4 regions of the Pseudotabrizicola sp. 4114 genome follow, and region 2 is predicted to be linked to each of the others. Evidence: riboswitches for the same ligand, from Rfam matches in the RefSeq annotation. Region 2 holds a riboswitch; each other region holds the start of a gene.
What was found. A riboswitch is a leader RNA that binds a small molecule or an ion and turns the genes downstream of it on or off. The one in region 2 is predicted to bind cobalamin.
Positions count from the first base shown of each region.

Region 1: it holds a riboswitch for cobalamin, as region 2 does, so the genes downstream of both, J2X53_RS20420 (ABC transporter substrate-binding protein) here and J2X53_RS14540 (energy-coupling factor ABC transporter permease) in region 2, are expected to answer to the same signal.
Region 3: it holds a riboswitch for cobalamin, as region 2 does, so the genes downstream of both, nrdH (glutaredoxin-like protein NrdH) here and J2X53_RS14540 (energy-coupling factor ABC transporter permease) in region 2, are expected to answer to the same signal.
Region 4: it holds a riboswitch for cobalamin, as region 2 does, so the genes downstream of both, J2X53_RS07865 (aromatic ring-hydroxylating dioxygenase subunit alpha) here and J2X53_RS14540 (energy-coupling factor ABC transporter permease) in region 2, are expected to answer to the same signal.

Region 1 is NZ_JAVDWP010000016.1:43,621-51,282, forward strand. It holds gene J2X53_RS20390 (NADPH-dependent FMN reductase) at 1-459, shown strand, start outside; gene J2X53_RS20395 (ABC transporter substrate-binding protein) at 824-1,837, opposite strand; gene J2X53_RS20400 (class I SAM-dependent methyltransferase) at 1,849-2,616, opposite strand; gene J2X53_RS20405 (pseudoazurin) at 2,613-3,029, opposite strand; gene J2X53_RS20410 (ABC transporter ATP-binding protein) at 3,029-3,799, opposite strand; gene J2X53_RS20415 (iron ABC transporter permease) at 3,796-4,839, opposite strand; gene J2X53_RS20420 (ABC transporter substrate-binding protein) at 4,836-5,846, opposite strand; cobalamin riboswitch at 6,017-6,211, opposite strand; gene J2X53_RS20425 (transposase) at 6,275-6,550, opposite strand; partial or broken gene J2X53_RS20430 (IS5/IS1182 family transposase) at 6,554-6,655, opposite strand; gene J2X53_RS20435 (relaxase/mobilization nuclease domain-containing protein) at 6,787-7,662, opposite strand, start outside.
Region 2 is NZ_JAVDWP010000006.1:8,570-16,231, forward strand. It holds gene J2X53_RS14515 (methyl-accepting chemotaxis protein) at 1-1,293, shown strand, start outside; gene J2X53_RS14520 (chemotaxis protein CheW) at 1,349-1,864, shown strand; gene J2X53_RS14525 (CheR family methyltransferase) at 1,861-2,712, shown strand; gene J2X53_RS14530 (chemotaxis response regulator protein-glutamate methylesterase) at 2,720-3,799, shown strand; gene cobF (precorrin-6A synthase (deacetylating)) at 3,866-4,636, opposite strand; gene J2X53_RS14540 (energy-coupling factor ABC transporter permease) at 4,704-5,375, opposite strand; cobalamin riboswitch at 5,408-5,629, opposite strand; gene cobA (uroporphyrinogen-III C-methyltransferase) at 5,693-6,412, opposite strand; gene J2X53_RS14550 (cobyrinate a,c-diamide synthase) at 6,409-7,662, opposite strand, start outside.
Region 3 is NZ_JAVDWP010000003.1:80,502-88,163, forward strand. It holds gene J2X53_RS07820 (helix-turn-helix domain-containing protein) at 1-234, opposite strand, end outside; gene J2X53_RS07825 (DMT family transporter) at 403-1,296, shown strand; gene nrdF (class 1b ribonucleoside-diphosphate reductase subunit beta) at 1,360-2,334, opposite strand; gene nrdE (class 1b ribonucleoside-diphosphate reductase subunit alpha) at 2,343-4,466, opposite strand; gene nrdI (class Ib ribonucleoside-diphosphate reductase assembly flavoprotein NrdI) at 4,451-4,864, opposite strand; gene nrdH (glutaredoxin-like protein NrdH) at 4,869-5,090, opposite strand; cobalamin riboswitch at 5,184-5,386, opposite strand; gene metH (methionine synthase) at 5,424-7,662, opposite strand, start outside.
Region 4 is NZ_JAVDWP010000003.1:90,239-97,900, reverse strand. It holds gene J2X53_RS07895 (hypothetical protein) at 1-81, shown strand, start outside; gene J2X53_RS07890 (CopG family transcriptional regulator) at 83-505, shown strand; gene J2X53_RS07885 (PHB depolymerase family esterase) at 528-1,739, shown strand; gene J2X53_RS07880 (ATP-binding protein) at 1,861-3,747, opposite strand; gene J2X53_RS07875 (Hpt domain-containing protein) at 4,099-4,425, shown strand; gene J2X53_RS07870 (hypothetical protein) at 4,663-5,190, opposite strand; cobalamin riboswitch at 5,442-5,639, shown strand; gene J2X53_RS07865 (aromatic ring-hydroxylating dioxygenase subunit alpha) at 5,754-6,992, shown strand; gene J2X53_RS07860 (hybrid-cluster NAD(P)-dependent oxidoreductase) at 6,989-7,662, shown strand, end outside.

The DNA of each region.
Region 1 (7,662 bases), on a different contig from region 2:
AGACAGGAGCCGTTGCCTCAGTTTGACAACGGATCATCATTCAAGAACCCGATTTTTTCTAAAATTCACAGTCTGATCGACGAATGCGATGGTGTGGTTTTGGCCTCTCCCATTTATAACTGGGGCCTGAGCAGCGCGGTTAAAAACTTGATTGAGCTAACCGGTGCGACGGGAGAGGATGGCAGGCAGGCCGCCTGGTTCGACAAGGTTGTGACCTTCCTATGTAGTGGCGGGCTCCCCCACTCCTATATGGCATATGGTCCCCTTGCACTCTCGCTCATGCTTGATTTCAAGTGTGTCATCAACCCTTACACTGTATATGCAACAGATCGCGATTTTACCGAAATGGGGCATATGGGCGACCGGATTTTATCCCGTTTGGGAAAAACAATGACAGTCCATATCGAACTTTGCGGCTCATTACAGCAGAGAACCTACCGCTCCACTTGGGAGGTTTAGGGCCTTCGTCGGAATACTGTGTGTGAAGAGATTCGGGTTGTCCGCAGTGGGCTCGAATCGTCGTTCCGCAACGCGGCGATTCCACTGCGATCGCCGGTCGCCACACGAACGACATGTGCGGCCCGTAGCAGACGGTCAGGCCTTAATCATGCCGCCTCGCGGCATTCTTGGAAGCAGCCGCTCATGCGGGGTGCAGCGAAAGCCGAGCCGGCATATTAACGAAGCCGGTCAGTGCCGTCATACTGCCGAAGAGAGTCGGCACGCCATGCATCATTCACAAGTCCGGTTCGAGCGAGTGAAGCTGAGGAAAAGTTTCGGCGATGGCATTGATCGATGCCACCGCGTCTGAGGCAGAGGACAGAACCTATTGGATCAATCCGAAGGCGACAATCTTCTCGGCCAGTTCCTCAATCCCGTCGATGGTGCGCATTGACGGATTCATCGCCTCGGCGCGCATCACGAAGTAATGCCCGGCCTGCACGGCAGGGATCTGACTGGCGACCGCATCGCTCGTCAAAAACGCGATCTTGCTGGCCGGATCGTCGCCTTGGTTGAAGCGACGGTCCATGCCTGCCAGAACAATCACCGCAGGCCCGGATCTGGCGATGCTCTCCCAGCTGACCCATGGCCATTCATCATCGGAACGGATGACATTGCGCGCATTCAGACTGCTCAGCATATATGCGGGTGCCCCGTTGCTGCCGGCAACGGAAGCGTCCATGTCGATCTCGGGGCTGGTGAACCAGAACAACACCGGCACATCCTTTGCCTCGGCGGCATGGGCAATTGCAGCGGCTTCGCGTGCCTTCAGTCCGGCGATCAGAGCCTCTCCCCGATCCTGCACATCAAAGATCGCGGCAAGGTCTGTGATCGCGTGATAGACCTGATCCATTGTGAACGGCTCCACCCTCTGGCCGTTGCCGCCCGAGGAATTGTCTTTGCCCGTGCAATCCATCGGCGCCTGCCAGGTTTGTATTCCCAGATCCGCGAACTGTTCGGGCGTGCCGACCGCACCCTGAGGGCCGACATGCCATTCGAATTCGGTCAGCACCAAAGAGGGTTTGACACTGACGACGGATTCGAAGCTTGGAGCCTCGTCCGCAAGGCGGGGAATGCCAGCATTCGCAGCCTGAAGCGCTTCGGGCAGCGGTCCTAGCCAGACTGCGGTTCCGGCAATCCTGTCACCCAGATCCAACGCAAACAGAATTTCATGCACCGCCTGCCCCAGGGAAACCACCTTTTCCGGAGGTTCTTCAAAGACAAGCGTTCTGCCGCAATTCCCGATCGAAAGCGGGTAGACCGTCGGCTCGGCCTGTGCAGCGACGGGCTTCAGAAAAGGTGACAGCAGCAGGGCTGCGAGAATTGCACAGATTTTCATGGATACTCCCTTCAATGTGGTTTCTGCGCGCTGAGGATGAAGCGACGGTAGACCCTTGTGCGCAGGCGGTTGCGCCACCCCTGGTTGACCCGTTGGGCCCTGGCGATGGGGTCGTGCGGGATCTCCCGGACATCTGCAAAGCCTCCATGCTGCAGCATGGGCGCAAGCCGGGCAAAGGTGAGACCTTGCGAGAACGGCAACCGGCGCATGATGTCGGCATGGCGCAGGCTCATGGCACCATCGTAATACGGGTCGGGCGCGATCTGCTCCCACCGGGCCAGAATCCACGCAGCCCAGTGACCGGAGGGACGCGGCCGTGTCCAGTCGCCATCAAAGACCAGCAACCGCCCGCCGGGACGCAGAATCCGGAGCCATTCGGCAAACGCGGCTTGAGGGTCGGTCAAGGTCCAGACCAGATGGCGGCATAGGATTGCATCATAAGCCGCCTCCGGCTCCATCGTGTTCTGGGCATCGGCCAGGATGAAGCGAAGGCGCGGTTTGCCCGCATGCTTTGCCCGCGCCACAGCCAGCATTGCTTCCGAAAAATCCAGCGCTGTCACCTCATGGCCAAGACCATGAACAAGCTGCGTCACCTCTCCCGTTCCGCAGGCCAGTTCCAGCACACGCGCAGGCGCGGTCCCCAGATGTGACATCGGTGCCGCCCATGCAGCGGCCTCTGGCCCCGGCGGGATATGATGACCGAAGGCCAGATCAAAGGTCTGCGCCCGCCGCGACCAGTAGTCACGGATGTCTTCGACCAGATGATGATTTGCTGTCACGGTGCTGCTTTCAGGATTGCCTCGAACCGGTCACGGGCGCGTTTTGGCAGATCCTCGGGCAGCGTGAGTGCAGCCGCTTTGCCAACCTCGATCACCATCACCATTCCCATGGCGTAATGCGGGGTGCATTTGATGCCATAGAGGCCGGGCTCCGTCAGGGTGACGGTGAAATCTTCGTTGATCCTGCTTCTGAAGGGGGCCGCGCCTGCAGGGATCATGCTGGCAATCGTTTCGGCATTATGCCCGGACTGCGTCGGAATGAACCGCACGCTGTCGCCCGGTTCGATGCTCAGGAACTCGGGTTCATAGATCATAGGCCCATGTTCGTTTCGCGAATACATCCTGACCTTGTGCGTTTCGGCAAACACGGGGCTGACGGCCAGCCAGCCGAGAAAAAAGGCTGCATGCTTCATCAGGACTCCTCCAGATTGTGAAAACGGAAAATCGTCGTATCGTCAGCGGGATCGCGGAGCAGTGTTGCGCGGACGCGGAAAATGGCAGCCATCCGTTCCGGTGTCAGAACCTGCTGCGGGGGGCCGCAGGCGACCAGTTCACCCGCCTGCATCACGCCCAGACGGTCGCAGGCCATGGCCTGATTCAGGTCATGCAGGGCCATCACCACAGTGACGGGAAGGCGGCTGATCAGGCGCAACAGGGAAAGCTGATGATGAATGTCCAGATGGTTCGTCGGCTCATCCAGCATCATCAGGCGCGGCCGCTGCGCCAGCGCGCGGGCAATATGCACACGCTGGCGCTCACCGCCTGACAGCGTTGACCATGCGTGATCCGCCATATCGCGCATGCCGACAGCACACAGGGCTTGATCCACGATCGCCGTATCTGCCGCGCCAAAAGGCGCGAGTGCCGAAAGCCAGGGCGTGCGGCCAAGCTCGACCGCATCCCGGACGCTCAGGGCTTCAGACGTGTCGGCCATTTGTTCGACTAAGGCGATCCGTTGCGCCACGTCCCGCCGGGTGAACGCCGTGATCGGCTGGCCATCCAGCAGCACCGAGCCTTGGGCGCGCGGAATCAGGCCTGCCATCAGACGCAGCAACGTGGACTTGCCCGAGCCGTTCGGGCCGACAAGGCCAAATGTTTCGCCGGGCCGGATGGCAAGTGTCACAGCACTGACGATCTGGCGCCCGCCCGCTCCCCACCCCAAGGCAACTGCTTCAAGTTTCAAAGCCGCCTCCGGTTCCGGATCAGGATCATTGCAAAGCCGGGCGCACCCACCAGCGCGGTCACGACACCGATGGGCACCACCTGCCCGGCTATCAAGATACGGGAGACGATATCGGCGGCGATCAGGAACAAGGCCCCTGCCAGTGCCGAAGCCGGGACCAAACGGCCATGCCGTGACCCGACCACAAATCGCATTGCATGCGGTATCACCAGCCCGACGAAGCCGATAGAGCCGACAAGGCTGACCATCGTGGCGGTCATCAGCGTGACGGCACCGATCAACACGATCTGCACCTGACGCACCGAAATTCCCAGCGAAGCCGCCGAAGACGCGCCGAATGAAAAGGCATCCATCGCGCGGGTGAACCACAGGCAGGCCAGAAACCCAAACCCCACAGCGGGGGTGGCAAGCCAGACATCCGGCCACCGCACACCGGACAGGTTGCCCAGAAGCCAAAACATGATGCCGCGTGCCTGTTCCGCATTGGCAGATTTCGCGATGAAAAAAGCAGTCAGCGCATTGAACAGTTGTGATCCGGCAATGCCCGCCAGCACCAGCTGCGCCGATCCGCCACCCGCCGCGCGCGCCAGCGCCGCAACAAGCGCAAAGGCCAGCGTTGCCCCGCCAAACGCCCCGGCGGATATGCCGATGGCACCACCGCCGAGGCCTAGGATGGTGACCGCGACAGCACCGGTTCCGGCCCCCGCCGAGACGCCCAGAAGATAGGGATCGGCCAGCGCATTGCGCACCAAAGCCTGAAGCACGACCCCCGAAAGCGCAAGCCCGGCTCCGCAAGCCGCAGCTATCAGGGTGCGCGGCAAGCGGTAGCTCCAGACAATGCCCGCATCGATCGGATCGACGATGAACTCTGCGCTCAACAGATTGTTCATCACGACGGCACCAACCGTGGCCAATGGCAGCGGCGTCTCGCCAATAACCACACCGGCAACGATCGCCACCAGAAGAACGGCCACTCCCGACAGCCCCCAGAACGCAACCGGACGCAGGGTGGAACGGACGGGAGCGGTCTCGACCGTCATTTCAGGTCAGACTCTGCCAAAGCGTCGGCCAGTGTTTCCAGCGCCGCTATGTTGCGGATCGACGGGTCCATGCTATGCGCATCAAGAATGACAACCCGGTCCTTCGTGACCGCATCCATCAGGCTGACGACCGGATCACTGCGCAGGAATTCCAGCTTTTTATCGATATCATCCGCCTCGAAACGGCGACGCTCCATCCGGGCGGCCACGATGATAGTGGGGTTGGCCCGCGAGATGGTTTCCCAGCTTACGACGGGCCATTCCTCATCGCTGCTGACCACATTTTCAAGGCCAAGTGCCTGCATCATATTGGCTGGCGCGCCACCCTGCCCCGCGACATAGGGATCAATGTCCATTTCTGCAGACGAGAACCAGAATACTGCGGTCGCGTTGCCCAGAGTCAGCGCTTGCGCTTTCTCAATGGCGGCCGCCTCGCGCGCCCTCAGGTCAGCAACCAGCGCGTCCCCGCGATCCCCGACATCGAAAATCTGCGCAAGCTCCGTGATCCCCTGATAGAGGCTGTCCATCTCATACTGTTCAAGCCGGGTGCCATCGGACCCGGCAGTGTTGTCCTTGCCAATGCAATCGGCAGGCAGCGTATATGTCGGGATACCGAGATCCGCGAACTGTTCGCGCGTGGCGACAATGCCCTGCGCCCCGACATGCCATTCATACTGCACGGCCACCAGCCCGGGGCGCTTGGCCACCACGCTTTCAAAACTCGGGTCATTGTCGGCGATTCGCTCGATACCGGCGTTCAACACCTCGAATTCCGGCAGGACATCCGTAAACCAAACGGATGTTCCCTGAACCTTGTCGCCAAGCCCAAGGGAATACAGGATTTCCGTTGCGGCCTGTCCGACAGTCACCACGCTTTCCGGCGCGGCCTCAAAGGTCACGTCTACCCCGCAATTGGTCAGAGTCAAGGGATAGGCCGTTTCGGCATGCACAGGAACTGCTAGCCAGAGGACAGCACTTCCGGCTGCCGTGAAGGATCGTCTGAACATGGGTCGTCTCCAAAGGATATTACGACCGGAGACAGGGAAAGATTGCCGACCCATGGGCTGAATGCCGCGACAGCCGACCGGCGTGACGCATGTGTTCTGGCTGTGACGGCCACGAAAGGCCGCCTTTGGGAATTATTCATTCGACACCTCTCCGGACACCCCGCCCGGTTCGCGTTGCTGACACTGTCGGCAGGTCTCCTGACTGACGGGTCATCACGAACAGCGACCTTCCCATGGCACTGGCCACAGTGGTATTTCGCTGCACGCTCGCCGCCTACAGTTGCGGGGGCAGTTCCGTTTCACCGAAGAACCGGTGACGGATTCCCTTTTGATTCCTTGCGGAAACCGACGCAAAACCGATATGCCCAAAATCCACGGGCTGCAAGCGCCTTGCTTAGAAGCTGTATCTCTCCGGCCGTCGGGGCGGTTCACTTCTGACGGCTATTGCACAGAGCGTTCCCAATGATAACGAGCTTTCTGGCGACGGCGGTGATGATGGCCGTGTGCGGATTTCCATCCTTGCGGAGGCGATCTGCGAAAGTTTTCATGCTTGCTTTGTGATGTGCCGCGACTGGGGCTGTCTGGAACATCACATGTCGCAGAGCACGGGGATCTCCAGTGATGGCCCGTTTTCTGCGAAGTGTTCCGCTGGCATGCACGACCAAGGCCAATCCAGTAAGTGCGGCAACCTGTTCCCTGGTGATGGTGTGAACCTCGGTGGTCTGGCGATCGGGATCACGCAACATGATCCTCTCGCCGAAGGATTTGATGCGGTTCATCTGTGCTTCGACGCGGCTTCGGATATGGTGGCGGTGATCTGACCCCTTTTCAAGTTGCGCCGGGTCCGGCGGCGTGATCCTGGCGAAATGTCCGCTTCTACATGCTGGCAAGGTTGCGTTTGCGCGTGCGGAGAACGTCCGGAAACCGCCCACTTCGTCGATCAACGCTCCCAGTCTCGCTCCTCTGATTTCACAGGCTCCAATGCCAGCCGCCGCTCAGCTTTGCGCGCTTCTCGCAAGGTCAACCCAAACGCCACATGTGACTTCGCGGCCGAAACAACCGCACGCGCGATCCACTTCCGCTGATCCGCATCCTCGAAATCAACAGCCAACGCATCGGTCCGACCGCTGGCGAGTTCCGCTACAACCTCTTTGCCATACCGCTGACGCAGTTCATCAGCGAACCGCTCAGCATGGGCATCGCCCCGGAACTCTACCTTTCCATCCGCCTGCATGATGCGGCCCATCGACCCGAGGGCCCGCAGCAGCCGATCATTCTCAGGGACGACCTCATGCGCCCGGGCATGATCGATTAGCTTGGCCGCAGCTTCATAGAACCCTTCGATATCATCGACGACCTTCCGGCTTTGATCCGGATTCCTTAAGTCAGCACGCCGCCTCCCGGACAGGGTTGCCAAGTCACTGCGCACCCAATCGCGTTCTTCCCAGGCATTGGCGGCACCGGTTTCCAGCCGCTCAGCCATGCGATCACCGCTGAGACCCAGGGCCACTGCCTTGCCGACGATGTCCGTTTTCAGCCGATCTGAGGCACCTGGCTGCAGATCAATGGCCTCCCTGCCCTGTGTCAGGCGGTCACCCTCAAGACCCGTTGCATAGAGTTTGGTCTGCGGCACCATCTGCAAGAGCTGTACGCCACGGGCATCACCCAACCCCTTGGCGACGTCGATGGCATAGCCATAGAGCTCGTCCCGCATGTCCTTGCGCTCGGCGACAGGCATCTTCCGGATCTTACCTTCAGCCTCAGCCATCCAGCCGCTGAAATGCCGGTCCAGATCAGCGCGCTCTGCTGTGGCCAC
Region 2 (7,662 bases):
CTGGGGGTCTATGAGACATCCAAGGCCGTGCTGATCACGCTGGGGCTGGTCGCTGCCGGCATCGGCATTGCAGCGGCGTTCTGGCTCTCGATTTCTATCTCACGCGGTCTGAACCGTGCCGTAACAGTCGCCCGCGCCGTTGAAATGGGCGATCTGACGGTGGATGCAACGGCGACAACCCGCGACGAAATCGGCGACCTTCTGTCTGCGATGAACCGGATGTCGGGGTCGCTGCGCGAGATGACTACTGTCGCGGAAAAGATCAGCCAGGGCGACCTGGGCGTAACCACAAAGCGCCGGTCTGATGTGGACGGGCTTGGCATTGCGCTGGAAACCATGCTTGAAAAACTGCGCGATGTGATCTCCAACGCCAATCACAGCGCCGCCGGTGTGGCCGAGGGCGCACAGGCAATGTCGGCAACGGCAGAGCAACTGAGCCAGGGTGCGACTGAGCAGGCGGCGGCAGCAGAACAGGCCTCGTCCTCGATGGAACAGATGTCAGCCAATATCCGTCAGTCGGCGGATAACGCGGCCCAGACTGAAAAGATCGCAACCAAATCGGCTCAGGAGGCGGAAGACAGCGGCAAGGCTGTGGACGAGGCGGTGCGTGCCATGAAGACCATTGCCGAAAAGATCAACATCATTCAGGAAATTGCCCGGCAAACTGATCTCCTGGCGCTGAACGCCGCGGTTGAGGCGGCCCGTGCCGGTCAGCATGGCAAGGGTTTTGCGGTCGTCGCCTCCGAGGTCCGCAAGCTTGCCGAACGCAGCCAGCAAGCGGCAGGCGAGATCAGTCAGTTGTCTGGCAAAACCGTCGAAGTCAGCCAGCGTGCGGGGGAAATGCTTCAGTCGCTTGTTCCTTCGATCAAGCGCACCGCCGATCTGGTGCAGGAAATCAGCGCGGCCACGCGGGAACAAAATGTCGGTGCCGAACAGATCAACGAGGCGATCCGTCAGCTTGACTCTGTGATCCAGCAGAACGCTTCAGCCTCTACCGAGGCGGCCAGCGTCTCTGAGAAGCTCGCGACTCAGTCCGAGCAATTGCGGGGTGTCATCGGGTTCTTCCGGCTTGGTGATGAGCGCGTGCAACGTTCGTCTCCGGCAGGGGAGCATCCGCGGTCCACGGTACAGGCCCAACGCCCGACGTTTACAACCCAGCGTCCGCGCAACAATGGTCAGATTACCGTAAAGTCAAAGGCCAATGGTTCACCCCAGCCGTTCCAGAACGGCGTCATGCTTGATCTGGGGAGCGATGCCGCGAGCGGCGGCGATGAAGACTTCCAGCGCTATTGATTGACCCTCCGGGGCAGCCGCCGCTGCCCTGGCACTCACATGCAGGTGACTTGATATGACGGCAACCGCCCTGGCTGAAGAGGCATGGACAGACGATGATCTGCGGATCGTCGATGATCACCGCACGTATGTAACTTTTGTGCTGGCGCAACAAACTCTTGCTGTGGATGTCGGCATGGTCCGGGAAATTCTGGATATGCAGACGATCACACGATTGCCGAATGCTCCTGGCGATCTGCTCGGAATGATTGACATCCGCGGTGAGAATGTCGCGCTTATCGATCTGCCGGGGCGGCTCTGCCTGCACGGCAGCGATCCCGAGACCAATGGTCGGATCATCATTCTGGAGTTCGGCACCAATCCCAGAACCCCGATCGGTGTGATCGCCGACCGCGTGCTTGGTGTGATTGAGATCCCGGAGGGCGAAATCGGTTCCGCACCAAGCGCCATGACAAGTTGGGATGCTTCCGTTCTGCGGGGGGTCACGCGCATCAACGGGCGGCTTGTGCAGATCCTTGCGCTCGACACCGTCTTCCGGGCCAACCTTCCCGGCGCATTTGATTTCGGATGAGCGGACCTTTCCCGGAGCGTGGGTGGATTGGTGCAGAGCAGTCTCAAATCCTTGTTGAGGCTGTGCATCGTCTTAGTGGGATCTCGATTGCCCCGACAAAAACCGACTTTCTCGAGCATCGTATCAATCGCCTGCTGCAGGCTTCCGGCGTTGCCAACGTCGTGGAATATGTGAACCATCTGCGCCTCAACCCGACCGGCCCTGCCGCTTTGCGTCTGGTGGAAGCGTTGGCAACGCATACAACGTCATTTTTCCGCGAACGTGCCCATTATGACTGGCTGTTGGCCGTGGGCCTGCCTGCGGTGGTTGCGGAAGGGGCAGGGCTGGACAGGCCGCTTGTCATCTGGAGCGCGGCCTGTTCGACAGGCGCGGAACTCTGGTCCGCCGGTATGGTTGTCGATGGCTTTGCCCGCAACCGGACTCTGCGCTGGGACCTTGTCGGAACAGATGTATCGCAGAAAATTCTGGTCAAAGCAGCGCAGGCGATCTTTCAAGAGGAAGATATCCTGCCGATCCCGGAAGATATGCGCAAACGCTATCTGTTGCGCTCACGCAGCCCCTCAGGTGCAAAGCCGCGATACCGGATCGCGCCGGAATTGCGAAGCCGGGCCCGGCTGGGCTGGGCAAACCTGCTTGATCTGCCCTCTGCCATGGCGCTTACGGCTGACATCACCTTTCTGCGCAATGTGCTCATTTACTTTGATGCAGAAGATCAACTCCGCGCTGCCGCAAATGTCGCGCGGCGGATCAGGCCAGGTGGCTATCTCCTGACCGGACATTCCGAGGGGCTTGCCAGCCCGCCCCCCGGCATGACGCCGGTGGCCCCATCAATCTATCGAAAGGAGTGAGACCGTTGTGACGCTATTGCCAGGCGGCCGGAAGTACCGGGTTCTTGTGGTCGATGACAGCGCTGTTGTGCGTCAGGTCATGGCCGACCTCCTTTCATCAGACCCTGAGCTGGAGGTGATGGGCACGGCGGGTGACCCTTTTGCCGCTGCACAGCAGATTCGCCTGCAACGGCCTGATGTCATCACCCTCGATGTCGAGATGCCGCGCATGGATGGCATTACCTTTCTGCGCAAGATCATGTCGCAGCATCCGATTCCGGTGGTCATGTGTTCTTCACTGGTCGGCGCGAATACCGAAACCCTGACGCGTGTGCTGGATGCCGGTGCAGTGGACATCATTTGCAAGCCGCAGGTCGGCATCCGCGACTTTCTGGAAGAAAGCCGGATCCGGATCTGTGATGTCGTCAAGGCGGCGGCGCAGGCCCGTCTGGGCCGGCTTCGGGAAAGCGCGCCGGCTGCCAAACTGACCGCAGATGTGATGCTGCCCGCCCCATCGAACCGGGCGATGGCAAAAACCACGGAACGGGTCATCGCGGTGGGCGCGTCGACCGGGGGCACCGAAGCGGTGCGGATCTTTCTGGAGGCGATGCCGGTCGATTGCCCCCCGATCATCATCGTTCAGCACATGCCCGAAGGCTTTACCGCTGCTTTTGCGCGCAGATTAGACAGCATCTGTGCGGTCTCGGTGAAGGAAGCGGCACAGGGCGACCGGCTCTTGCGTGGCCATGCGTTGATTGCACCGGGAAACCGGCACAGCCTGCTCAACCGCAGTGGGGCCACCTATACGGTCGATGTGCGCGACGGGCCGCTTGTGTTGCGCCATCGCCCTTCGGTTGATGTGCTGTTCCGCTCTGTTGCCCGCTATGCGGGGCCGAATGCAATTGGCGTGATCATGACCGGCATGGGCGACGATGGCGCGCGTGGTCTAAAGGAAATGCGCGACGCCGGGGCGCGGACCATTGGGCAGGATGAGGCGAGTTCCGTGGTCTATGGCATGCCGAAGGAGGCGATGCGCCATGGCGGGGTGGAAGAAGAGATGCCGCTGGGGCGGATGGCAGCCGCAGCGCTCAGGTTGGGCCGGATGTAAGGGCCCGCAGGTTTAAAACGGCTTGTATGGTCGGGCACTGGGGCACCGGGTGCCAAACCCCGGAGCTCAGGGCGCTGCCAAAGGCCGACGCAGCAGGTAAATGTCCATGATCCAGCCATGCTGTTCCCGCGCTCTGGCCCGCTCCGCCACAATTTGCGCCGATACCTCGCTCAGGGGGCCAGCAATCAGCATCTCTTCCGGCAGACCAAGATAGGCACCCCACCAGATCGACACATCAGCAGCCCCGAGCGTACAAAAGGCCCCGCCGCTGTCGAGCATCACAACCACGGTTTGCGCCCCCGGTGGCCAGCCATCACGCCGCAGATTGCGACCGGTGGTGATGACAACCGCGGATGCAAGGTCGTTCAGCGGAATCGCATGGGCGGCGCAAAGCGCCTGTATCGCGGTGATGCCGGGGATCACCCGAAGGCGCAGGGGCAGGGCGTGCGACACCCGTTCGGCGATGCGCAAGGTGCTGTCATAAAGAGATGGGTCACCCCAGACCAGAAGTGCAACACGCGGCCCGCCGCCAGCATCCAGATGGGCCTGAATGCGGTCCTGCCAGATCTGCGCGATTGCATCATGCCAGTCGCTCACCCGGGTCAGATAATCCGGCGTTGCGGGGTTCCGCACCGGCAGGGCAAAGGTCTCGATCCGGGCCTCTGGTCGTGTGACCCAGCGCTCGCAGATGTCCAGCCGCAGTCCGGCCAGATCGGCCTTGTCCTCGCCTTTCAGCGGAATGAGGATCAGATCGGCCTCGCCGATTGCCTTTGCCGCCTCGGCGGTCAGATGGTCCGGGTTGCCAGTGCCGATGCCGATCAGGAACAGGGTGATCATTGCCGCCTCTTGGGAGGAAAAGGGCGCGGTTCCGGTGAACCGCGCCCTGATGGTGTACACGTGGCGTTCAGGCCGGGGCGTAGAGGCGCGGTTCGACCATGGTGGGCGGGGTCTTGCCACGCAAAGCCTTGGCCGCGGCCAGAACGGCAAGGTCGGCCAGCGGCTCCAGAATGATCACCGCCAGATAGGCCACGGCAAAGGTGCCGACCGGGGCAAACGCCTCGGTTCCCATGCCGTAAATGGCCCAGAATGCCACCCAGGCGACAACGCCGCCCTGATAGCACGCCGACAGGGCCAGCACCTGCGTGTACTTCAGATCAATATAGGCGGTGCCCGGTGCGATCAGACGGCGGGCCAATGCGGTAAGGGCGAAGAGCGGCACCAGCAGCGTGGTCACGTTCATCGCGAACTGCGGCAGATCGGCCGGGGCAAAGAACAGGCCCTGCACCAGCAGGCCAAGGGCCAGACCAATCGCCGAAGGCCCCGCGCCCAGGATCAGGAACAAGGTGGACCCCAGGATAAAGTGCACCTCGGACACGCCGACCGGGAATGTCGGCAGAATTTCGAAGAACACAAAGGTCAGCACGGCGGCAATCACGCTGCGTACCGCCAGCGACATCAGCCCGCGTTCTTTGAGCGTTTCACGGGCAAACCAGAGGCCAGTGGCCCCAGCGGCCGCTGCGGTGGCGTAGCTCAGCGTAATTTTGGCCCCATCGACGAGGCCGGGTTCGATATGCATGTCAGTCTCCTTGCCGTCACACCCGACGGTTGAACAGGTTGCGTTTGCAAGGCCGGTCTCCTGGCTTGCGGGTCGCAACGGTCATCCGCCTTCCCAGCCTTTGCAACGGCCAGTGGCATTCCGGATGACCGCTCACCGCTGACAGTCGCGGGGGCGGCTGGGGTGGGGGCGCCGCGATTTGGTCCGCCCTTCCCCATTCCCGTTTGAGCCCTCAGCATATTGTCACTTCGGGCACCTTGAGGTTACTTTCTTGCGCCCTCACCGGGGGCAGGTCAAGCTGGCAAGCGACCGCTTTGAGGACGCTTGCGCCGTTTGCGTCATCCGCCTGCCAGCGGGCCGTACAAAATCAGCGCCGGCTGGTCACCGCTGCCCTGTGCCAGCTGTGCCGCCAGCGCCGCCAGAGTGGACCGGGTCAGCACCTGCTGCGGGTGTCCCACGGCTTCGGCCAGCAGGGCAGGGGTCTCTGGCGGCAATCCATGCGTCATCAACGCCTGCGCCAGTGCGGGAAATGTGCGCTTGCCCATAAAGACCACCGTGGTCGCCAACGGATCGGCCAATGCCGCCCAGTTCAGCCCTTGTGGCAGATCGCCCGTCACATCGGCCCCGGTGATGAACTGCACACGCCGGGCGGTCAGCCGCCGCGTCAGCGGGATGCCCGCCGCCGCCGCCGCCGCGCAGGCTGAGGGCACACCGGGGATGATCTCGAACCGGATACCGGCCTCGGTCAGGGCGAGGATCTCTTCCTCCAGCCGCCCGAAAATACCACTGTCGCCGGATTTCAGCCGCACCACCCGCGCGCCCGTCCGGGCATGATCGACCAGCAAACGGCTGACGTGATCCTGCTTGGGCGAGGCGCGACCGGCGCGTTTTCCCACCGCCACCAGCTCGGCCTGCGGTCCGGCATGCGACAGCACCGGGCCAGAGGCCAGATCGTCAAACAGCACCACATCGGCCTCGGCCAAGCGGCGGGCGGCCTTGAGCGTCAGCAATTCCGGGTCACCGGGCCCGGAGGAGACGAAAGAGACAAGGCCCGTCATGACAGATCCCCGGAGCTGGCCGGGCCGATCAGATGGAAGAAGCTGCCGCTTGCCATTCCCCCGCCCGTGAAATGGCGGACTGATCCGGTCTCTTCCACCGTCTGGCCATTGGCATCCACCACTGTCGCCAGAGGCGCGTCTGGCTGCGACAGGATGGACGCATAGTGAAACTCATGGCCGCGCAGCAGGGTGCCGGCGGTAAACCCGGCACAGGGCTGCGCCAGCCGCGCCAGCCGGTAGCCCAGATGCATGCGGCGCTTGGCAAAGCTGGTTTCCAGCCCCAGCAGCCCCGCCATCCGGTGCCGGGTTCCATCCGCCGCGACCAGTCCCTGACCCAGGGCCATGTAGCCGCCGCATTCGCCATGCACTGGCCGGGTCCGGGCAAAATCGGCAAGACTATTGCGAAAACCGTCACAGGCGGCAAGGCGCGGGGCGTGCAACTCGGGGTAGCCCCCCGGCAGCCAGCAGGCGGTTGCGGACGGGTCCGGCCCTTCATCCGCCAGTGGCGAAAACGGCAGGATCGTTGCGCCCTGTTCACGCCAGCTGGTCAAAAGGTGGGGATACACAAAGGAAAACGCCGCATCGCGGGCCAGTGCCACCCGCTCGCCCGGTGCCGGAACCCGGCCTGCGCCCCGGGCATCCTGCACATGGCCGCCCTGTGCCGCGGTGCGGATCGCGGTCAGATCACAGTTGTCGGTCACAAAACTGGCCGCATCCGACAGGATCTGTCTTAGCCGGGGCAACTCTTCGGCCTGCACCAGACCAAGATGCCGCTCTGGCAGCGCCACATGCGCGCTGCGCGGCAGCGCCCCCAGCACGGTCAGGCCCGCGGCTTCCATCCCGGCGCGCACCAGCGCCTGATGGCGGGGCGAGGCGACCTTGTTCAGGATCACCCCCGCGACCCGCACATCAGGTCTGAACCGGGCAAGGCCCATGGCGACAGCCGCCGCCGTCTGCGCCTGCCCCGACACATCCAGCACCAGAATAACCGGCCAGCCCATCAGCGCCGCCAGATCCGCGCTGGCCCCGGCCCCGCATTCCCCCGGTCGTGCCACGCCGTCAAACAGCCCCATCGAGCCTTCGGCCAGCACCAGATCGGCCCCTTCGGAGGCTCTCGCCAAAGCCGCGATCCGTTCCCGGGGCATCGCCCAGGTGTCAAGGTTGACCGAGACCCGGCCCGCCGCCGCCGTGTGAAAGGCGGGATCAATGTAATCCGGCCCGCTCTTGAACGGCTGTACCTGCAGCCCCTG
Region 3 (7,662 bases), on a different contig from region 2:
GATCCGTGGGGTTTCGCGCGCTTCCAGCAGCCCCGCGAAATCGACCTGAAGCGCCTGCGTCAGGTTCCACAGCGTCGCAACGGTCGGGCTGGATTCCCCACGCTCGATCTGGCTGACCATGGACCGGCTGACACCGGACAGCTTTGCCACGGCATCCAGACTCAACCCTTTCGCCGTCCGCGCTTCCTTGAGCGAGGCGGCCAGACGGGCGTGAATTTCGGAACGGGGGTTCATAGAGGATCTCTGAAACAGGCGGCCAAGGCGCACCACAGCTTTGGGCGCAATTGTCTGAACGTGGCCCAATATGGCTGATATGGCAATGTTTTAAGTGTCGCGGCCCCTACGTCATTTTGCCGATTCAGCGACTGGTTTTCCTGCAGGAGCCGTGGCATCACATTTCCGATGGAACTCTGGATTGCCTTCACGATTTTTGCCGCAGCGGCGCAGACCCTTCGCTTTGCCTTGCAAAAGGCGCTGGGGGCGACCGGGCTGTCGCCCGGCGGGGCCACCTTTGCCCGCTTTCTGTTCGCAGCACCGCTGGCGTCGCTCGCGGCATTTGTGCTCTACCAGCAGACCGGCGTTGCGTTGCCGTTTCCCGACCTGCCGTTCTTTGGCTTTGTGCTGGTCGGCGGGGTGGCGCAGATCATCGCGACCGAGCTGACGGTCCGGCTGATGGGCATGCGCAGCTTTGCGACCGGCATTGCCTTTACCAAGACCGAGGTGCTGCAAGTGGCCGTGGCCTCTGCCCTGATCCTTGGTGAAACCGTGTCGTGGCCCGCGGCCCTGTCGATGGCCATCGGCTTTGCCGGGCTGGTGTGCCTGTCGTTTCCGGCAGGCCGCACCGCCGCGTTCGAGGGGCGTCCGGTGGCGTTTGGCCTTGCGGCGGGCGGGCTGTTTGCGGTGGCGGCCATCTGCTATCGCGGGGCCACCCTGTCGCTGGAGCCTGCGCCGTTCCTTTTGCGCGCCCTGCTGGCCCTGGCGGCGGCGACGGTAATGCAATCGGTGATCATGGCGGTCTGGCTGGTCTTGCGCGAACCGGGCGAGATCCGGCGCGTGTTGCAGGGCTGGCGCCGCACCGGGCCGGTCGGGATCACCGGGCTGTTGGGCTCGCTGGGGTGGTTTGCGGCATTTTCCTTGCAGAATGCGGCTTACGTCCGCGCGCTGGGGCAGGTCGAGGTGATCTTTACCCTGCTGTTCTCGACGCTCTATTTTCGCGAGAAACTGGGTCCACGTGAATTGACCGGGGTGCTGCTGGTGTCGCTCTGCGTGATCTTTCTGGTGCTTGAGGCCGCGTGACGCAAACGCTGGGCCGCCTGCCGCCGGGAACTTCCCCGGCGGTCAGGATTGTGCGTTCGCCGGTCAGAAATCCCAGTCTTCATCCTGTGTCGCGACCGCCTTGCCGATCACATACGATGACCCTGAGCCGGAAAAGAAGTCGTGGTTCTCGCTGTCGGGGCTTAGGGCCGCCAGAATGGCGGGGTTCACCTCGCAGGCGGCAGCGGGAAACAACGCCTCATAGCCGAGGTTCTGCAACGCCTTGTTGGCATTGTAATGCAGGAAGGCTTTGACATCTTCGGTCAGGCCAATGCCGTCATACAGCTCGGCCGTATACTTCGCCTCGATGTCATACAGATCGAACATCAGTGCAAAGGCGTATTCCTTGAGCTCGGCCTGCCGCGCCCCGGTCTCGCGCTCCAGCGCGCGCTGGAACTTGTAGCCGATGTAATAGCCATGCACCGCCTCGTCGCGGATGATCAGCCGGATCAGGTCGGCCGTATTGGTCAGCCGGGCGCGGCTGGACCAGTACATCGGCAGATAAAAGCCGGAATAGAACAGGAAGCTTTCCAGAAACACGCTTGCGATCTTGCGCTTCAGCGGGTCAGCGCCGGGGGCATAATCGGTCAGGATCGCGCGGGCCTTGGCCTGCAGATGCGGGTTGTCTTCGGACCAGCGGAACGCTTCATCGACCTCTTTGGTCGAACACAGGGTCGAGAAGATCGACGAATAGCTGCGGGCATGCACCGCCTCCATAAAGGCGATGTTGGTCAGCACCGCCTCTTCATGCGGGGTCTGGGCATCGGGCAGCAGCGCCGGCGCGCCAACGGTGTTCTGGATCGTATCGAGCAGCGTCAGCCCGGTGAATACCCGGATCGTCAGCTCGCGCTCTTCGGGCCGCAGCGTCGCCCAGCTTTGCACGTCATTCGACAGCGGCACCTTTTCCGGCAGCCAGAAGTTGACCGTCAGCCGGTTCCAGACCTCCAGATCCTTGTCATCCTGCAGACGGTTCCAGTTGATGGCGCGCGGCACGGCGACCGGGGTGATCATATCTTTCATGGCAATGCTCACAATGTGCAGGAAACGCAGCCTTGCACTTCCGTCCCCTCAAGGGCGGTCTGGCGCAGGCGGATGTAATAGATGGTCTTGATGCCTTTTTTCCACGCATAGATCTGCGCGCGGTTGATGTCGCGGGTGGTGGCATCCGACGGGAAAAACAGCGTCAGGCTCAGGCCCTGATCGACATGTTCGGTCGCCGCCGCATAAACGTCGATGATCGCCTCCGGCCCGATTTCATAGGCGTCGCGATAGTAGTCCAGATTGTCGTTGGTCATGAAGGCGGCGGGGTAATAGACCCGGCCGATCTTGCCTTCCTTGCGGATCTCGACCTTGGACACGATCGGGTGGATCGAGCTGGTGGAGTTGTTGATATAGCTGATTGACCCGGTCGGCGGCACCGCCTGCAGGTTGCGGTTATACAGCCCGTGCGCCATCACATCGGCGCGCAGGCTGGCCCAGTCCGCGCGGGTGGGCAGCGTGATGTCCGCAAACACCCGCGCCACATCGGGCAGGGCGGGCAGCCAGTCGCGGCTGGTGTATTTGTCAAAGAAAGAGCCATCGGCGTATTTCGACTCGGCAAAGCCCGTGAAGGTCGTGCCCTTTTCCTGCGCCAGCAGGCAAGAGGCGCGGATCGCGTGATAGGCGACAGCGGCGAAATAGACCGAGGTGAATTCCACCCCTTCGGCACTGCCGTAGTGAATGCGTTCGCGCGCCAGAAACCCGTGCAGGTTCATCTGGCCCAGTCCCACCGCATGGGCCTCGTCATTGCCGCGCCGGATCGACGGCACCGAGTCAATCGCCGACATTTCCGACACAGCCGTCAGCGCGCGGATCGCGTTTTCCACCGTTGCCCCGAAATCCGGGCCATCCATGGTGGCCGCGATGTTCAGCGAACCGAGGTTGCAGGAAATATCGCTGCCCATCTGCGCGTAGCTCAGATCTTCGTTGAAGGCGCTGGCGGCGTTCACCTGCAGGATTTCCGAGCACAGGTTCGACATGCTGATCCGCCCGGCAATCGGGTTGGCGCGGTTCACCGTGTCCTCGAACATGATATAGGGATAGCCGGATTCAAACTGGATCTCGGCGATGGTCTGGAAAAACTCGCGCGCGTTGATCTTGCGCTTCTTGATGCGTTTGTCGTCCACCATCTCGGCATATTTCTCGGTGACCGAGATTTCCGAGAACGGCACGCCATACACGCGCTCCACATCATGCGGCGAAAACAGGTACATGTCCTGATTTTTCTTGGCCAGCTCAAAGGTGATGTCGGGAATGACCACGCCCAGCGACAGGGTCTTGATGCGGATTTTCTCATCCGCATTCTCGCGCTTGGTGTCCAGAAAGCGCAGAATATCCGGGTGATGCGCGTTCAGATAGACCGCGCCCGCGCCCTGCCGCGCGCCCAGCTGGTTGGCATAGGAAAAGCTGTCTTCGAGCAGCTTCATCACCGGAATCACGCCCGACGACTGGTTCTCGATCCCCTTGATCGGCGCACCGGCCTCGCGCAGGTTGGTCAGCATCAGGGCGACGCCGCCGCCACGCTTCGACAGTTGCAGCGCCGAATTGATGCTGCGGCCGATCGATTCCATATTGTCTTCGATCCGCAGCAGGAAGCACGAGATCAGCTCGCCGCGCTGCGCCTTGCCCGCGTTCAGGAATGTGGGCGTGGCAGGCTGGAACCGGCCCGCCAGCATCTCGGCCATGAAGCGCAGCGCCAGATCTTCATTGCCCCGCGCCAGCGTCAGGGCGACCATCACCACCCGGTCCTCATAGCGTTCCAGATAGCGCTGACCGTCGCGGGTTTTCAGCGTGTAGCTGGTATAATACTTGAACGCGCCCAGAAAGGTCGGAAAGCGGAACTTGGCGGCATAGGCCGCATCCCAGATCTGGCGGTGAAAGTTGCGCGAATACTGGTCCAGCACCGCAGCCTCATAATACCCCTCGGCCACCAGATAGCCCAGCTTTTCATCCAGCGAATGAAAGAACACCGTGTTCTGGTTCACATGCTGCAGGAAATACTGCCGCGCGGCCATGCGGTCGGCGTCGAACCGGATGCGGCCCTGATCGTCGTACAGGTTCAGCATGGCATTCAGCGCGTGGTAATCCAGCGCAGGTTTCACGGCGTCAAGCATTCAGTCCCCCAGAAGCGGTCAAGCCCCGCGCGCACGCGGGTTACGTCGGTTTCGGTTCCCGCCAGCTCAAAGCTGTAGAGCACGGGTATGGCGCATTTTGCGGCGATCACCTTGCCCGCAAGGGCATAGGTCGCGCCGAAATTCCGGTTTCCGCCAGCAATGACACCCCGGATCAGGGCGCGGCGGGCGGGGTCGTTCAGAAAGGCAATGACCTGCTTTGGCACCGCGCCGCGCCCCATGCCGTCGGCAAAGGTCGGGCAGATCAGCACATAGGGCAGGGCAGGGGTGGGCATCGGGTCGGCGGGCCGGATCGGGATCCGCGTCGCACTCAGGCCAAGCGCTGCAACAAAGCGCGCGGTATTGCCCGAGGCGGACGAGTAATAGACCAGCCCGCCCACGGTGTCAGGCCAGCTGGCCGATCATGTCGGGGCGGAAACCGGCCCAATGTGCGCCGCCTGCCACCACCACCGGGGCCTGACGATAGCCCAGCGACATCACCCGCTCCATCGCCTCTGCGTCTTCAGTCAGGTCGATCACGCTATAAGCGATTCCCTTGGCGTCCAGCGCGCGGGTGGTGGCGGTGCATTGCACGCAGGCGGGTTTCGAATAAACGGTGATGGTCATGCCTTTGTCCCTTTTGGCAGTGTCTTGCGGGAACAGGCACGGATCAAAGGCAGGACACCCGCCACGATCACGCCCCCATGCCCACCGCACGGTTTCGGTCGTCTGCGTCAAGGCAGGTCTCCTGGCTCGCGGGTCGGGGCTCGGCTGACCTTCCCGGGGGGCTTGCCCCCAGTGGCGTTTCAGCGTCGCTCGCCGCTTACAGTTGCGGGGGCAGCACCGGCTTTGGGCCCTGACCCGCACCGGCTTCCCTTTTCATCCCCGAGTCGCCCCGGGTCACCATGACGCTACTAATTGACCCGGAACGGCTTCGGCTGTCAATATGTAGTGGTCGTCTTATTCTGCCGCGAGGGCCGCAGTGGGCGAGGGGATGTAGTTGAGGATCGGCGCAAGCCAGCGTTCGGCCTCGGCCAGATCCATGCCTTTGCGCGCAGCATAGTCGGCAACCTGATCGCGTTCGACCTTGGCCACGCCAAAGTAATAGCTGTCAGGGTGGCCGATATAAAGCCCCGAAACCGAAGATCCGGGCCACATCGCCATGCTTTCGGTCAGTTCCACCCCCGTCGCCGCCTCGGCATCCAGCAGGCGGAACAGGGTCAGCTTTTCGGTATGGTCGGGCTGCGCCGGATAGCCGGGGGCAGGGCGGATGCCGCGATAAGGCTCGCCCACCAGCTCATCGGGGGCAAACTGCTCGCCCTCGGCATAGCCCCACAGCTCGCGCCGCACCCGTTGGTGCAGCATTTCGGCCATAGCTTCGGCATAACGGTCGGCCAGGGCCTTGACCAGAATGGCGGAGTAATTGTCGTTCTTGGCGTCGAACTGCGCCGCAATCGCCGCCTCTTCCGGCCCTGCCGTCACCACAAAGCCGCCGACGTAGTCGGGCACGGTGCCTTCGGGCGCCACAAAATCGGCCAGCGCCACATTCGGGCGGCCCTCGCGCTTGGCATGTTGCTGGCGCAGGGTGTGCAGGGTGGCGACCGCCTCGCTGCGGGTCTCGTCAGTAAACAGCCGGATATCCTCGCCCACCGCATTGGCGGGCCAGAAGCCCACCACCGCACGCGGGCCGAACCAGCGCTCGGTGATGATGCGCTGCAGCATCTCTTGTGCATCGGCAAACAGCGCGCGGGCGGCCTCGCCCTGCTTTTCATCGTTCAGGATTTTCGGATAGCTGCCCTTCAGCTCCCAGGTCTGGAAAAACGGGGTCCAGTCGATGTAGCGGGCGATTTCGGCCAGATCCCAGTCGTCAATCACCTGCGCGCCCAGCCGCTTTGGCGCGGGCACCTGATAGTCCTGCCAGTCCAGCCGCAGGGCATTGGCGCGGGCCTGTGCCAGCGGCAGGCGTTGCTTTGCCCGCTCGTTGCGCTCATGCCGTTCGGACACCTCGCGGTATTCGTCGCGCAAGGAGGCAATGAACGGAGCTTGCTGTTCCGGGCTGAGCAGCGCCGACACCACCCCCACCGCGCGGCTGGCATCCAGCACATAGACCGCTGGTCCCGCATAGCGCGGTGCGATCTTGACAGCTGTATGCACCTTCGACGTGGTCGCCCCGCCGATCAGCAGCGGAATGGTAAAGCCCTCGCGCTGCATCTCGGACGCCAGATGTACCATCTCATCCAGGCTGGGGGTGATCAGACCAGACAACCCGATCACATCGACCTTTTCCTCGCGCGCCACCTGCAAGATCTTTTGCGGCGGCACCATCACGCCAAGGTCGATGATCTCGTAATTGTTGCAGGCCAGCACAACCCCGACGATGTTCTTGCCGATGTCATGCACATCGCCCTTCACCGTGGCCATCAGCACCTTGCCCGCTGTCTGCCGCCCGATCCCGCCATTGGCCAGCTTTTCGGCGTCCATATAGGGCAACAGCACCGCCACCGCCTGTTTCATCACCCGGGCCGATTTCACCACCTGCGGCAAAAACATCTTGCCCGCGCCGAACAGATCGCCCACCACGTTCATCCCCGCCATCAGCGGGCCTTCGATCACATGCAGCGGGCGGTCTGCCAACTGGCGCGCGGCTTCGGTATCGGCTTCGATGAATTCGGTGATGCCATTGACCAGCGCATGTTCCAGCCGCTTTTCCACCGGCCAGTCACGCCAGGCCAGATCGCGGACCTTTTCCTCGCGCGCGCCGCCCTTGAAGCGATCTGCGATCTCCAGCAGGCGGTCGGTGCCATCTGCGCGGCGGTTGAGCACCACATCTTCACAGGCCTCGCGCAATTCCGGGTCGATCTGGTCATACACCACCAGCTGCCCGGCATTGACGATGCCCATATCCATGCCCGCCTGAATGGCATGATAGAGGAACACCGCATGCATCGCCTCGCGCACGGTGTCATTGCCCCGGAAGGAAAAGGACAGGTTCGACACCCCGCCCGAGACATGGGCATGCGGCAGGTTCTGCCTGATCCAGCGCGTCGCTTCCAGAAAATCGACGCCGTAATTGTTGTGTTCCTCGATCCCGGTCGCGACGGCAAAGATATTGGGGTCAAAGATGATGTCTTCGGGCGGGAATCCCACCTCCTCGACCAGAATGCGATAGGCGCGGGCGCAGATTTCGGTCTTGCGGGCA
Region 4 (7,662 bases), on a different contig from region 2:
CGCGCCAAATTCTTTGCAGGGGTTGCCGGAACGCATAAGGGCATCCATATACCATCCACACAGATGGTTGACGGAGGATAAATTGCCACGGAGCGCAGATCGCCCGACCCCTGCCAAAACGCCGGAGTCCGAAAAGCTGACCATAAATCTTGGGTTTGTGGATCTGGGGCAGATCGAACTTCTGGTGCAGGAAGGGTTCTATTCCAACCGCAGCGACTTTATCCGCACCGCGATCCGCAACCAGATCGAACGTCACGCCGATACCCTGCGCCAGATCGTCATTCGCAAAAGCGTTGATCTGGGGTTGCGGCACATCACACGCGACGAGCTGACAACGGCACAGGCGGAGAGTCAGATGCTGGATATCCGGGTTCTGGGTCTGGTTGTCATCGCCCCCGATGTCACCCCCGACCTTGCCCGCGCCACCATTTCCGCCCTCTCCGTTCTGGGCACACTGCACGCACCAACGGCGGTCAAGGCAGCTCTTGCCGACCGCATCACCTGAGATCCAACGCCAAAGGCACAGCATGACCAGATTTTTCGCACGCGACATGGCCCAAGCCAGCAGCCTGACACGCGCTGGTAAACTGACCGAGGCAACAGCGCTGATCCAGTCGCTGTTGCGCCCCAAGGCCGGCACCGACGCACCACCACAAGAGGGGGCTTTGGTCCCGGGCCTTGCCGACAAGGACGTGATTGAGGGCACCTGCACCCCGGTCGGCGACACGCCGTCCGAGCCGGCTCCTCCGAAGGCACCAAAAGCCAAAGCCAGGAAAACTGCAGCAAAACCTGTGCCGCGCGCCCGGCGCAAAAGCCTGGGTGAAACGCTGCGCAGCCTTGCGACAGCCGGAATGCCGGGTATGGGACAGGTTGCCGCTGCGCCGCCGGAGCTGCCCACAGGCGCGCAATTCCTGACGCTGAGCCACGCCGGCCCGCAAGGCAGCCGCGACTACCGGCTCTATGTTCCCGCGCGCAAGGTCAAAGGGCCGATGCCGCTGATCGTCATGCTGCACGGCTGCACCCAGTCGCCCGAAGATTTTGCCGCCGGAACCGGCATGAATGCTCTGGCCGAAGAGACTGGCTGTCTGGTGGCCTGGCCCGCGCAGCCGCAGGGTGCGAACATGCAGAAATGCTGGAATTGGTTCCGCCCCGAAGATCAGGCCCGCGATAGCGGAGAGCCTGCGGTGATTGCCGGGATCATCCGCGACATTCTGCGCGATCACCCGGCAGATGCCAGCCGGGTCTATGTTGCCGGTCTGTCGGCTGGGGGCGCGGCAGCGGCGATCATGGGGGCGGCCTATCCTGACCTGATCGCAGCGGCCGGTGTGCATTCGGGCCTGCCGGTCGGCGGCGCGCAGGATGTGATGTCAGCGCTGTCGGCGATGCGCAACGGCGCGGCGGGCAAGGCGCAGACCGGATCGGTGCCGGTGATCGTGTTTCACGGGCTGGCCGACAGCACCGTGCATCCTGACAACGGGGCCGCAGTGATTGCGCAGACGGTGCAGGCCCGGCCCGGATTGAAGCAGGTTCGGAACTCCGGCACGTCAGGGCGGGGCCGCAGCTATCGCCACATCCGCCACGACGACAAACAGGGGCGCAGCATCGCCGAGCATTGGCAGATCGAAGGGGCGGGCCATGCCTGGTCCGGCGGGCAACCGGATGGCAGCTATACCGACCCCGAAGGCCCCGATGCGTCGCGCGAAATGCTGCGGTTCTTTGCCCAGCACCGGCTGTCTTGAGACGGGCTGTCTTGACCCGGGCGGGCCTGACATGGGCAGACGTTGCACGGGCGGACCAGTCAGGGGCAGGGTCTGGCATGGGCAAGGTTCTGGCGACAGCAGGTCGCCAGAACAAAAGCCGTCAGCTTCCGGAAGCCGCAGCAAGGGTCACTGCACTCTGGTCCCCGCCTGCAGCAAGAGCACCGGGCGGGACCGCGCGCATGCACTGCGCGGCAAGGCTGGCCTCCAGCACAGCGCGCAGGGCCTCCAAGCGGATGGGCTTGGGCAAATGCGCGTCAAACCCGGCGCTCAGATACTGGGCCAGATCCAGGGCAAGCGCATTCGCCGTGGCCGCAGCCGCATAGGCAGGCGGGCGCAGCTGATCATTTTCGATCAGGCGCAGACGGTGCAGGGTTTCGATGCCGGAAAAACCCGGCATCGAAATGTCCAGCAGATAGACATCAAACGGCTGATGTTCGGCAATGGCGATGGCCGTGTGGCCGTCTTCTGCAACATGCGGCTCGATCCCCAGCTGTTGCAGCATCGCGCGCAGCACCATCAGATTGCCCTTGCTGTCATCGGCGCACAGCACGGTCAATGTCGAGACATCCACCGTCGGCAGCGGCTGCACCTCAACCAGCGCAGGCCGAGCCGGTTCAGAGCGCGACAGTGGCAGCACGATGGTAAACCGCGTCCCCTTTCCGAACTGGCTTTGCACCTGAATGGTGCCGCCCATCGCTGTCACCAGCCGGTGCACAATCGCCATTCCCAGCCCGGTGCCGCCAAAACGGCGGGTAATGCCTTCGTCTGCCTGACTGAATTCCTTGAACATCAGGGCGATCTGCGCCTCTGTCATGCCGATGCCGGTGTCCACGACCAACAGCTGCAACTGATCCGTGCCACTGGCAGACACCCGGACACTGCCGGCTTCAGTGAATTTGACCGCGTTTCCGACCACATTTTGCAGGATCTGGTCAATCCGGTGCGCATCGCCCAGCCAGAAGGCCCCGGCCTCGGGGTGCATATCCACCTCCAGCGCCAGCCTGCGGTCCTGACATTTTGCGCCGTGCGTGGCGATGATCCGGTGCAACAAGGCGTTGATGTCAAAGGGACGCTGTTCCAGCGTGACGGCATTTGCCTCCAGCTTCGAGACATCCAGAATATCGTTGAGAATGCGGATCAGCAGATCGCCGGACTGCTGGATATGACCGATCAACTCGCGCGCCTCGGGTTGCCGGACCATGCCGTGCAACACATCGGCCAGACCAAGAACGGAATTCAGCGGTGTGCGGATTTCATGGCTCATATGCGCCAGAAACCGCGCCCGCGATTCCGCCAGATCCTGTGCCCGCTGGCGTTCCAGTGTCAGTGACCTGTTCAGCCGGGCGGCGCGCAGGGCGATCAGGCCAAAACACCATTGCAAGGCGGAATAAGCCAGAACAAAGGCGATCAGCGCTGTCGCCGTGACCAGAACCGAGGTCGGTACGCCCGATGCGGCCAGCACAAGCCGCAGCGCATAGCCAACGGCGATCACAAAAAACGGAAAGCAGACCAGCAGCCGCAGCTCCCGCTCATAGGGGCGTGACAAACGCAGGATGATCACCCCCATCGTCGCAGTCACCAGCCCGTTGATGACCGACGTGCTGACAAAGAGCAGCGGCAGGCGGGTTCCGCTCAGGACAAAGGCCCATTGCAGCCCAATGATCGCCGAGCAGATCACAGCAAAGACGCCGTAGGGCGGTCGCGCCTTCAATCCCTGATGCATGGCAAAAAAGCCGAACAGGATGCCCAGATGCGCCCCTGCGATGATAATGCAGACGCTGAGCCAGAACGGCAGATCATGATGGAACAGCAGCGTGATCGACGCCACCAGAAACCCGACATTTGAGCCGCAAAGCCAGGTGTTGGCGCGTTTCAGATCAACATCCAGAGTGCGGTTGCGGCGCTCGATCAAGCCGATCAACAGCGAGAACAGCGCCATTGTCGCGGCAATCAGGACAACGACGCTGATTTCAATGGTGACGGTCAATCTGGTTCCCTTGTGGTAAATAAAGGCGCGGTCCGGCGGACCTGACGTAGCGGTAGCGGCATTCAGAAGGCGCTGTCAAACCCCCTGCACACACACCACAACCAGTATATTCACAAGATATGATATGAACACAGGATCAGACAGGAGCGCAACACAAGAAATGAGCGGAGTCGCACTCACCTGCAGCACGCGGCCTGTGACGGGTCAGGCCCGGTTCAAAAGATCGGCCTGACCCGCACGACAGCGGGTTGTTGTCCTCTGGACTGCATGTCAGAACGTACTAGCTCAGGTCTGAAAGACTGGGATGGCATCGACCCATAAGGTGGGAAAAGCCAGAGGAATGATGGTAAGATGATTGACTGGGACCGCGTGGCCGAACTGAAGCAGACCATCGGCGCCACCGCCTTCGGCCAAGTCGTGATCCTGTTTCTGGACGAGGCAGATCAGTCCGTCGCGGGGCTTGGCGCTGCGTCAACAGCCCAAGAGATGCAGTCAGCCTTTCATGCCCTCAAGGGCACCGCCCTGACATTGGGGTTTACCGAGCTGTCAGAGATTGCCCGGCTTTGTGAAAGCCGAGCCGAAGCGGGCGAAAGTGATCTGCCGCTGGCCGAGGTTCAGGCCATCTACACCCGGTCGCGCGCAGCCTTTGTGCAGCACCTGCCAACTTTGACGACTTAGGCGATTGCAAGACCCGGCCGCGCGCCTCCGCCACTTGTCCGAAGCGCCCCCGCAAGCACCACCCGCAACGTGCCTCCGGCGGGAGTATTTAACAAGCAGCAATGGGCAGGGGTCGTCCTTTGATTTGCTGCTTGCCAAATACTCCCGCCGGAGGCGCAGGTTTCCGCGCACGATCCGGTATCATCACAAGATCAGACCGGGCAAAAGCACCCTGACATCCCCTGACATTTCCGGGTCTTATCGCCCCCCTGCCCCACGCTCAGCGGCTGGCGGCAAGGTGGCATCGGCCGTCAACGGGGCAAGACTTGCCAGATCGGCGGCGGCGTCCAGCAGGGCGGCAACCGGGCGGGCATCGCACAGGAATAGCGCATAGGTCATTGCACGGCCCGTGGCTCCCCGGCGGCTGTGATGCAGAATGCTGAGCAGATGCAGCTCGTTCTCGGTCACCACTGCGGCACAGCCAGCGCAGAACGGGTTGGCATAGCGGAAATTTTCGCTGCGCGACATCGCCATGGTCTGCACGAAAGCCGTCAACCCCGCCAATAGAATGCCGCCCCGGTGGCAGCCGAACAGGGTGTGGGCCACCATCACAGTGTCTGGCGCATAGCGGGGCCGGGTTTTGCTCATACCGGCGAAAATCAACCGCATCACCTCCAGCGCGCGGATCTCGAAATTGTCAAAGCCGGAACCTGCAAGCAGCCGCTCACGCGGGCCGGGCTGGCCGCAGGGTCTGACATGGTTCGTTGCACCCCGGAACGCGGACATGGGATCACCTTTTGGCTGGACCGCGCGGCGTGAGGGAAAGAGGAAAGGCACCACGCGGTCCGGTTTGAAACGCTGCCTGTCCGTGCCCGGGTCTGTGCCCGGATCTTCCGGTGGGTGATAATTACTTACTAAATCTATCAGGATAGTCAAGCACCTTCCTGAATGCACCAGGAGCCGGGCGCAACCTGCAGCTGCGCGTCGGAAATTGATGATGCAAAGTCGCCGCTGCTATGCGGCATTTCCGGCCCTGTTGTATGGTGGTTGAGCAAGGTGCCGCTGGCGACAGCGGAGAATTGGGAAGCCGGTGCAATTCCGGCGCTGCCCCCGCAACGGTAAAGGGAGTGTGGCGTGACATAGACCACTGGGGGCCCGCCCTTGGGAAGGTGTCGCGTCCGGGCTGCAAGGCCTGCTCTTCAGCCCGGAAACCAGCCCTGCACCGAAGACGCACACCGCGGCAGGCGGTGGGCATCAGGGCCGGCCTTGCGCCACCCTGCCGCCCGTCCCTGCCGCATATCACTATCCACCGTTCTCATGCGGGGAGGCATGGGGCAAGCGAGGTCAAGATGCTCAGCCAAGGCGACACATACGCGCAGATCCGGTCGCGGAAACCGGATTTCTCTTTGTCGCGGGAGCTTTATGCCGATCCGGGCGTCTATCAGACCGATCTGGAGGCGATCTGGTACAAGGAATGGATCTTTGCCGTTCCGGCCTGCGAACTGGCCAAGCCCGGAGCCTATGCGACGATGCAGATCGGGGCCTATCCGGTGGTGGTGATCCGGGGCAAGGACATGCGCATCCGCGCCTTTCACAACGTCTGCCGCCATCGCGGGCAGCGGCTGTGCGCCAAGGTGTCGGGCTCGACCACCAATCTGGTCTGCCCCTATCACCAATGGACCTATGATCTGGAGGGCAAGCTGATCTTTGCCCGCGACATGGGCGCGGATTTCAACCCGCAGGCCTTTGGCCTGAAAAAGGTGCATTGCGTCGATCTGGGTGGGGTCATCTATATCTGTCTGGCCGATGTGCCGCCGCCGATCGCCGATCTGGCCAGGACCGCGATGACCTATCTGGCGCCGTCGGGCCTTGGCGACGCCAAGGTGGCCTTCACGTCGAGCATCATCGAAAACGGCAACTGGAAGCTGGTGATCGAGAACAACCGCGAATGCTATCACTGTGGCGGCTCGCACCCGTCGTTGTGCCGCACCTTTTCGGACAATCCCAAGATCGGCGCGATGGACGGGCCGCATTCGGCCAGCCCGGAGATTCTGGAGCATTGGGATCGCTGCGAAGCGGCAGGCCTGCCATCGCGCTTTGTTCACCATCCGGCGTTCCAATGGCGGCTGGCGCGGATTCCGCTGCTGAACCATGCCGAAAGCTATACGATGAGCACAAAGGCGGCGGTGGCCCGGCGCATGGGGACGATGCCGTTCAACGATGCGGGCAGCCTGCTGATGTATCACTACCCCAACACCTGGAACCACTTCCTCGGCGATCACGCCATCACCTTCTGCGTGCTGCCGGTGAGTGCGACGCAAACCGAGGTGACGACGACCTGGCTGGTCCACAAGGACGCGGTTGAGGGCGTTGATTACGATCTGAAGACACTGACCGAAGTCTGGCTCGCCACCAATGACGAGGATCGTCAGGTGGTCGAGGAAAACCAGAAGGGTATTCTGTCCCCGGCCTATGAACCCGGCCCCTATTCGCCGATTCAGGAAGAAGGCGTGATCCAGTTCACCGACTGGTATTGCACCGTGATGGCTGACCGGTTGGCACCACAACCGGCGCAGGCGGCGGAATGATGGAAACCAAGATCAACTGGTCGGGCAAGCCCTGGCGCGATTCCGAGCCGCTGGAATGCGCGATGGTGGTGCCCGATGTGGCCGACACCGCCAGCTTTACCTTTCGCGCGCCGTCGGGCGCGTGGTTCGATTATCAGCCCGGTCAGTTCATCACGCTGGATCTGCCGGTGCCGGGCGGGAATGTGCAGCGCACCTATACCATTTCGTCCTCGCCCTCGCGGCCGCTGTCGATTTCGGTCACCGTCAAGGCGCAGCCCGACAGCATCGGCACGCGATGGATGCTGGAAAATCTGAAACCCGGGGTGCGGATCAAGGCCTTCGGGCCCAGCGGGATTTTCAGCTTTCACCGGCATCCGGCACAGAAGTACCTGTTCATCTCGGCGGGGTCGGGCATAACCCCGATGATGTCGATGACGACCTGGGCCTGGGATTCGGGCGCGATGCCGGACATCACCTTTGTCCATGCGGCGCGGCGTCCGTCCGAGATCATCTTTCGCGAACGGCTGGAGCAGTTTGCCAACCGGGTGCCGGGGCTGAAGCTGCGGTTCACGGTTGACGAGCCGGATCCGTTCCGCGCCTGGTCGGGCTATCAGGGGCGACTGAGCCAGATCATGCTGGGGCTGATGGCCCCGGATTATCTGGAGCGCGAGGTGTTCTGCTGCGGGCCGGA